Regions from separate parts of the Mycobacterium sp. NPDC050853 genome, predicted to be linked through region 2. Evidence: riboswitches for the same ligand, from Rfam matches in the RefSeq annotation. Region 2 holds a riboswitch; the other holds the start of a gene.
The links. Region 2 has a riboswitch for cobalamin ahead of AB0H22_RS14245 (iron ABC transporter permease). Riboswitches for the same ligand answer to the same signal wherever they lie in the genome.
Positions count from the first base shown of each region.

Region 1: linked by a shared signal. The riboswitch ahead of metE (5-methyltetrahydropteroyltriglutamate--homocysteine S-methyltransferase) and the one ahead of AB0H22_RS14245 (iron ABC transporter permease) in region 2 are both predicted to bind cobalamin.

Region 1 is NZ_JBFAGW010000001.1:1,568,045-1,572,056, forward strand. It holds gene metE (5-methyltetrahydropteroyltriglutamate--homocysteine S-methyltransferase) at 48-2,327, opposite strand; cobalamin riboswitch at 2,467-2,704, opposite strand; gene AB0H22_RS07725 (PaaI family thioesterase) at 2,773-3,192, shown strand; gene AB0H22_RS07730 (TetR/AcrR family transcriptional regulator) at 3,182-3,778, shown strand; gene fadD8 (fatty-acid--CoA ligase FadD8) at 3,775-4,012, opposite strand, start outside.
Region 2 is NZ_JBFAGW010000003.1:473,616-477,627, forward strand. It holds gene AB0H22_RS14235 (ABC transporter substrate-binding protein) at 1-194, opposite strand, end outside; gene AB0H22_RS14240 (ABC transporter ATP-binding protein) at 191-967, opposite strand; gene AB0H22_RS14245 (iron ABC transporter permease) at 967-2,025, opposite strand; cobalamin riboswitch at 2,136-2,359, opposite strand; cobalamin riboswitch at 2,365-2,489, shown strand; gene AB0H22_RS14250 (CbtB-domain containing protein) at 2,517-2,723, shown strand; gene AB0H22_RS14255 (CbtA family protein) at 2,743-3,537, shown strand; gene AB0H22_RS14260 (oxygenase MpaB family protein) at 3,546-4,012, opposite strand, start outside.

The DNA.
Region 1 (4,012 bases), on a different contig from region 2:
TCCCCCGCAGGGGGCTCCTGCGGGGGACTGGTCGCAGCAATCGAGATCTAGACGCCGGACCGCGCCTCGACAGCGGCGGCCACCAGGTTGGCCAGCGAGGCAGTCACCTCGTCAACCTTGCGGGTCTTTAAACCGCAGTCCGGGTTCACCCAAAGGCGCTGGGCTGGAACGGCCTTCAGTGCCTCGCGGAGCGAAGCCGTCATCTCCTCGCTGGTCGGAACCCGGGGCGAGTGGATGTCGTACACGCCCGGGCCGACGCTGTTGGAGAATCCGATCGCATTGAGATCGTCGAGCACCTCCATATGCGAGCGGGCGGCCTCGATCGAGGTGACGTCGGCGTCTAGGTCGGCAATCGCACCGATCACCTCGCCGAACTCCGAGTAGCACAGGTGCGTGTGGATCTGTGTCGCGTCGGACACGCCCGAGGTGGAAAGCCGGAACGCGCCGACTGCCCAGTCCAGGTATGCGGGCTTGTCCGCCGTGCGCAACGGCAGCAGCTCGCGCAGCGCAGGCTCGTCCACCTGGATGATGGCGATTCCGGCGCCCTGCAGGTCCACCGTCTCGTCCCGAATCGCCAGGGCGATCTGATTCGCGGTGTCCGCCAACGGCTGATCGTCGCGGACGAAGGACCACGCCAGGATCGTCACCGGCCCGGTCAGCATGCCCTTGACATACTTGGCGGTCAGCGACTGTGCGTAGGTTGCCCACTCAACAGTCATCGGGTTCTGCCGTGCCACATCGCCGTACAGGATCGGCGGGCGTACGCAGCGGCTGCCATACGACTGGACCCAACCGTTCTGGGTGGCGAAGAAGCCGTCGAGCTGCTCGGCGAAGTACTGCACCATGTCATTGCGTTCCGGCTCGCCGTGCACCAGCACGTCCAGGCCCAGCTTCTCCTGCAGCGCAATGACATCGGCAACCTCGCCGCGCATGCGCCGTACGTACTCCGCCTCGTCGATCTCGCCCTTGGTCAATGCCGCGCGCGCCACCCGGATTTCCGTGGTCTGCGGGAACGACCCGATGGTGGTGGTCGGCAGCTCGGGAAGCTTCAGCCGCTCGCCCTGGCTACGCCGGCGCTCTGCGGCATCGCCGCGTGAAACACCATCCGCCAGAATCGAATCCAGCCGCGCACGGATCTGTCCGTTGTTCAGGCGCGGGTCCGTCTTGCGTGACTCGACGGCAGCGTTCGATGCCGCGAACTCCGCGGCAACAGCGTCGCGCCCCTCGCTCAGTGCCCGCGCCAGCACGACGACTTCCTTGACCTTCTCCTCGGCGAAGGCCAACCAGCTGCGCAGCTGGTCATCGAGTTCGGTCTCCGGCTCTAGCGAGTACGGCACATGCAGCGTCGAGCACGATGTAGAAACTGCTACCGCACCCGCTGATCCCAGCAGCGTCGCCAGTGTGCCCAGCGCCGACTCGAGATTGGTGCGCCAGATGTTTCGGCCGTCGACAACGCCTGCCACAACGGTCTTTCCAGCGAGTTCCGGAACCGATGCCACACCCGCCGCCGACCCGTAGACCAGGTCGACGCCGATCGCCTCGATCGGTGTGCGGGCCAGGGCGGGCAGGGCCGCCCCGAGGTCACCGAAGTAGGTGGCCACCAAGATCGCGGGGCGATCGGCAACCGTACCGAGGCGGCCATACACCCGCTCGGCCAGTTCCGGGCCGTTCGGCAGGATGTCGGTGACGAGCACCGGCTCGTCGATCTGAACCCAGGTGACCCCGGCCTCGGCAAGCTGCACCAGCAGCTGCTCGTACAGCGACACCACCTCATCGAGACGCTCGATGGTCGCGGCGGCACCATCGACGGCCTTGCTCAGCGCGAGGAAGGTGATCGGCCCAACAACTACCGGACGTGCCGGAATACCCAGCGCCTGAGCCTCTTTCAGCTCGCTGAACAACTTGGCGGGGTTCAGCTCGAATCGGGTGTCGGGCCCGATCTCCGGCACCAGGTAGTGGTAGTTGGTGTCGAACCACTTCGTCATTTCCAGCGGTGTCACCTCGTCATTGCCGCGCGCGGCGGCGAAGTACCGATCGAGGTCGTCTGCGATGCCCGCGACACGGGGCGGCAATGCGCCTAGCAGCACCGCGGTGTCGAGTACCTGGTCGTAATAGGAGAACGTGTTGACCGGCACGGAATCGAGACCGGCGGCGGCGAGTGCGGCCCAGTTGTCGCGCCGCAGCCCGGCTGCGATCTTCTCGAGCTCTTCGCGGCTGGTGCGTCCGGCCCAGTAGCTTTCGGTAGCCCGTTTGAGCTCACGGCGTGGGCCGATGCGCGCCGAACCGAGCGTGGTTGCGGTAAAAGCCGCAGATGGTTGATCCGTCATTTCTAGTCCTTCATCAACAGCGGGGTGGCCACCGCCAGGGGACGAAAGAACCGAGCACGGGCCCACCGCAACAGATATCTGTTCGGTGAAACCGATTCGGTCATACGCCCATTCCGCGAAGCGATGATCCGCCGGGTGCGGCGCACCCGGCACGGCTGGCAGGTCTTCGGACTTACAGGCGTTACCCGGGCTCAGGTTTTCCTACGGGCCGTCGCTTCCCGGGGCTTCCTTAGTGCTTCCCCAGTGCTTAAGACGGCGTTCGTTCCTGCATACCGCTGCGGGACAGTCCCGGATTCTCACCGGGTTCCCTCTCGTGCCGAACAGCCCTGTTGGGCGGCGCTTCACTCGATGCTGGCATCGGCCGAAACCGATACCAGCAGACCAGCTGCATCTTCATCATATGCACGCTGGCTCGTGCAATTATTAGCGACTACTCTCTAATATTGTGATCACCCTGGACCAGGCCCGACAGGTGCTCGATGCGCAGCCATTCAGTCGCCTCCTGGGCGCCTCCATCAGCCGGCTCGATGAGTCCGGAATTCAGCTCTCGCTCGACATCCGCGACGAGCTGCGGCAGCAGAGCGGGTTCATTCACGGCGGGGTGCTGAGTTACCTCGCCGATAACGCGATCACCTACGCCTGCGCCCTTGGCCTGGGCGGGGACATCGTGACCAGCGGATACACCATTGAGTACGTGGCCCCCGCGCGCGACGGTCTGCGTCTGCTCGCCGACGCATCCCTGGTGAGCTCGGGTCGCACCAAGGCGCTCGGCCGCTGCGAGATCTCCGTCGAGGATCACGACGGGCACACCAAGCTGGTCGCGGTCGCCCAGGGCACGAGCATGGTCCGGCGCAGTGGGGCGTAAGCCGCAGTACACCGCGGACGACATCCTCGATGCGGCCCTGAGCTTGGTGGCTTCGGGTGGGCCGTCGGCTGCCACCGCGGCCGCCGTCGGGAAGGTCCTGGGCGCACCCTCAGGTTCGGTGTACCACCGGTTCGCCAGCCGGGATGAGCTCGTGGCCCGCCTCTGGCTGCGGTCCATCACGCGCTACCAGGACGGGATACTTGCTGCGCTCGCGATGCCCGACCCCGACGACGCACTGGCGGCGACGATCAATCACGCCTTCGACTGGACCCAGCAGAACCGCAACGAGGCACTGCTGCTACTCCAGTACGAGAAGGCCGATCTGGTCGCCCACTGGCCCGATACCCTCGCAGCCGAGCTCACGTCGCTGAACTCTCGGGTGCGAAAGGCATTACGCGAGTACGCCGAACGTCGCTTCGAGGCGGTGACTCACGAGCTGCTCGACAAGATGGTGTTCACACTGATCGACATGCCGTATGCCGCGATACGCCGGCATCTACCCGATAAGGGCGAGCCCGCACCATGGCTTCGCGAGTTCATTCACTCCAGCGCGCGGAACCTTCTCTCGGGAGCGGAGGGAAGCTAGACCGCCGCGTACTTCTGACGCAGGGCCTTCTTGTCCAGCTTTCCCAGCGCGGTCAACGGCAGCGACTCGGCGACGATCACATGCTTGGGCGACTGCACCGAGCCCTTGCGATCCTTCACCGCGGCCTGAATCTCGGACGTCATCTTGGAGACCGCGCCACCGCTACGGTCGGCATCGGCGCGCAGCACCACGATCGCCGTCACCGCTTCACCCCACTTCTCGTCGGGCACCCCG
Region 2 (4,012 bases):
AGGCCGAGAGCAAACAGGAGCTCGGTAACCCCGGTGTCATTGCTGACAGCTCGGGTTACGGGAACCGGAACCTCAAGTGGTGCACCGCAATTATCGACGGATACCCGCTCGGTTCCGGGATTCTGAGTCTCGATGGTCGCGCAGCTCGCCGATATCAGCGACACCACGACCGTCATGCTTACCAGGGTCTTCATTCTGTCTCCTCGTGTGGGTCGAAGATGATCTGCGGGACACCGCTTCGCGGATGCGCGATGACATGACAGCCGATGCCGAACCAGCGGGCGATGGACTCGGTGGTGATGACCTCGTGCGGTGTCCCCGACAGCACCACATGGCCTTCCGCCATTACGTGGATCGCATCGCAGTACTGTGCCGCGAGGTTGAGGTCGTGAAGTGCGGCGATGACCGTAATACCCAGGATCCGAGCCGAACTGAGTATCGAGTACTGATGGCGGACATCCAGATGGTTGGTCGGCTCGTCGAGAACCAACACGCGCGGTTGCTGTGCCAGGGCGCGGGCGATGAGAACCCGCTGCCGCTCGCCACCGGAGAGGGAACTGAACCTCCGGCCGGCGAGTGCCGTCACATCCGCCGTCTCGGTGGCCTCCGCACAGATACGTCGGTCCTGCTCGGAGGTGCCGCGCAGGGATGTGCTGTGCGGTAGCCGGCCGGTGGCGACCACTTCCTCGGCGGTGAAGTCGAAATCCAATGACATGTCCTGGGTTAGCGCCGCCACCTGGCGGGCGTTCTCCCGCATGCTGATTGCGTGCACGGATACTCCGTTGACCTGAACATCGCCCGATACCGGAACAAGCGCCCGGTACAGGCAGCGCAGGGTGGTCGACTTGCCGCTGCCATTGGGGCCGACAATGCCGACAAATTCGCCCGACGCGACCTCAAGATCGATATCCGAGACGATCCGTGCGCCGGCGATATCCACCGACACATCTCGATAAGTGACCTCCATCAGCTCACCGCCCCTGCCGACATTGCGCGGCGGCGCATCAATCCGACGAAGACCGGTACCCCGACGGCCGCTGTGATCGCGCCCAACGGAAGCTCCTGTGGCGGAATCGTGGTCCGCGCAACAAGATCGGCGGCAACCAGGAAACATGCGCCCAGCACGGGTGCAACGATCAAGACCCGGCGATGGTCCGCGCCGACGAGCAGCCGTGCCGCGTGAGGAATCACCAGTCCCACGAATCCGATTGCTCCGCAGATCGATACATAGCATCCAGTCATCGCGGCGGAGAGCACGAACAACGCCACCCGGAACCGACCGGCAGGTAGGCCCAGCGATGCGCTCACCTCGTCGCCCATGGCGAGGGCGTTGAGCTGGCGGGTCAGCCCTGTGACGCAAACGATCCCGATCACCGTCGCCGCGAGCGCCACCGGCACCTTGTCCCAGGATGACGCGCCCAGGCTGCCGAGCAGCCAGAACATGACACTGCGCGCCGCCTCACCGTTCGGCGCCAAGAACACCAGTACCGTCGTCACCGCGGACAGGCCGTAGCCCACGGCCGTGCCTACCAGGACCAGCCTGAGCGGCACCAAACCCTGTGGAGTACGGGCAATTTGGTAGACCAGCGCTGTTGCGGCGAGGGCGCCGAGCGATGCCGACAGCGATAGTGCATAGGCGCCGAAAGCGCCGAGCACGCCGTAGACCACTACTGCGGTCGCACCGACGGAGGCTCCCGATGAAATGCCGAGAACGTATGGATCTGCCAGGGCGTTACGGACCATCGCCTGCACGACCACGCCCACAATGCTGAGCCCCGCGCCGACGAGGATTGCGAGAATCACTCGCGGCAGCCTGGACTCGACGACGATCCGGTAGTTCGCAGCATCGGCGGCTCGAACAGAGCCGCCGGTCCCGCCCACCCAGAGGAAATGCAGACAGTCGCGCCAGGGCACTTCGGCTGTACCGAACACGAGCGCCGCCACGGACAGCAGTACCAGCGCCGCCAAGCCGCCGCCCGCCGCAAGGACCACTGATCGTCCCTGCTGTGCTGCGGGCATCGGCATCCCTGCGTCGTCGGGTCGCCTGCGTCGTCACGGGAAGAGCCAGGAGGTGGATACGCCGAATACCTGCGCCGTCCACCAGCTGATCCCTCGGCGCCGGCGAAGGCCACACCGGATGGTGCGGCCGCATTGGCAGGTCTTCGGACTCGCGGACACAAGGCTTGTGCTCAAGCCTCACCTACCGGCGGCTGCTTCCCGGGCGTGCCCAGTGCTTGTTATGCCGCTGTCGTTTCCACTTACCGCTGCGGGGCAGTTCCGGATTTACACCGGATTCCCTCTTGCGATCTCCGGAAGCACCCCTGGCGCTCCCGGAGAAACCAATACGAAGCCAAAACTATCACTCGAATGCGCAGCCCAGCTGCGTCGACTAAGCTCAATCCGTCCTTCGACAGGACGGGAACCTGGTGTAATCCCAGGACGGTCGCGCCACTGTGAGAGTCAGACCCTGCCGTCGATAAGAACGAATCGGGACGCGGTATCCCGAAAGGAGCAACATGGCCCACACAACGTCCGCCAGCCGTCCGGTTGCGGTATCGATTCCCCAGGCAGCGCTGTGGTTGAGCGCGACCACGTTCCTCGCGCTACTCGCCTATTACTTCATCGGCATCGACCAGGGTGCGGTGTCGATCTTTGGCAGCGATATGCATGTCCATGAATTTGTGCATGACGCTCGCCACCTGCTGGGTTTCCCCTGCCACTGATCAAGAGGCGGATAACTCAGTGGAAAAGTCAATAATCCTGCGCGGCTTAGGCTTTGGCGCCGTCGGCGGGCTGCTGTCCTTCATTTTCGGATGGATATTCGTCGAACCCGTTATCAACAGGGCCATCTCGTATGAAGAGGGCAGGGGCGAGGCGCAAGCCGCACTCGACGCGGCGGCCGGTGTCCACGCTCATCACGAGGGTGCGGAACTGTTCAGCCGGTTCGCGCAGGCCAATGCGGGCCTGGCTCTTGGGGTCATCGGATTCGGCATCGCGATGGGTGCGCTGTTCGCGGTGACCTATGTGGTGGCCATCGGTCGGGTGGGCAATCTCAGCCCGCGTGCGCTGGCGCTCTCGGTCGCGGGCGGTTTGTTCCTGGTGCTGTACGTCGTGCCGTTCCTGAAGTTCCCGGCCAATCCGCCGGCGGCGAGCGCCGACGGCACTATCAAGGAGCGCACCGGCTACTTCGTGTTGATGATCCTCGTCGCGGCGATCGCGCTGGCAGTGGCGCTCTGGGTGGGCAGGAAGCTTACCGAGCGTTGGGAGACGTGGACGGCCACGCTGGTTGCGGCCGCGGTGTTCGTGGTTCTGGTGGTTCTGGTCATGGCGGTGACGCCGGGGTTCGTCGAGGCACCACAACCGCTGCTAGATGCCAACGGGACGATCGTCTACCCGGGCTTCCCGGCGCATGACTTGTACCTGTTCCGGATGTACTCGTTCACCACGCAGGCGATCATGTGGGCGACGATCGGTATCGGGTTCGCGACCGTGATCGGGCGCAAGCCGGCCAGTACGGACGCGGCGGTCACCGTCTAGGGATCGGACTAGGCGGCGGTGAACTTCCGTCCCGAGGTGTTGCCGTCGTGCATCGCAAAGGTCGTCTTCACCCGTAAGGGTTTCTCCGCGACGTCCAAGGCCAGTTTTATGTAGTTGCCCGGATTCGGTATGGCTGCCCCATGGACCAGTCGACGCACCACGCCGATACCGGGGATCTTGTCGCGCATCGCGGCGACGTGTGAGACCGGGATGGCGACGGCCTTGAGCGCGAGTCCCGCTAGGCGATGGTCAACCCATTGATAACCGGTGTCGCGGAAGAATTCGTCCATGGCCTCGGGGCCCATGATGACCGAACCGGTTGCGCTGAGAAACAGTGAACCGACACGGGTGAGGATCGGCCCCAGGAGTGTCTCGCCGCCGGGGACGGCCGATGTCGCGCGATTGATGGCGCCAAGTCCCACCTCGACGAGTTCGGTGCGCCAGGGTGAGGAGTTGCCCGATCGCGCGAGCAGGT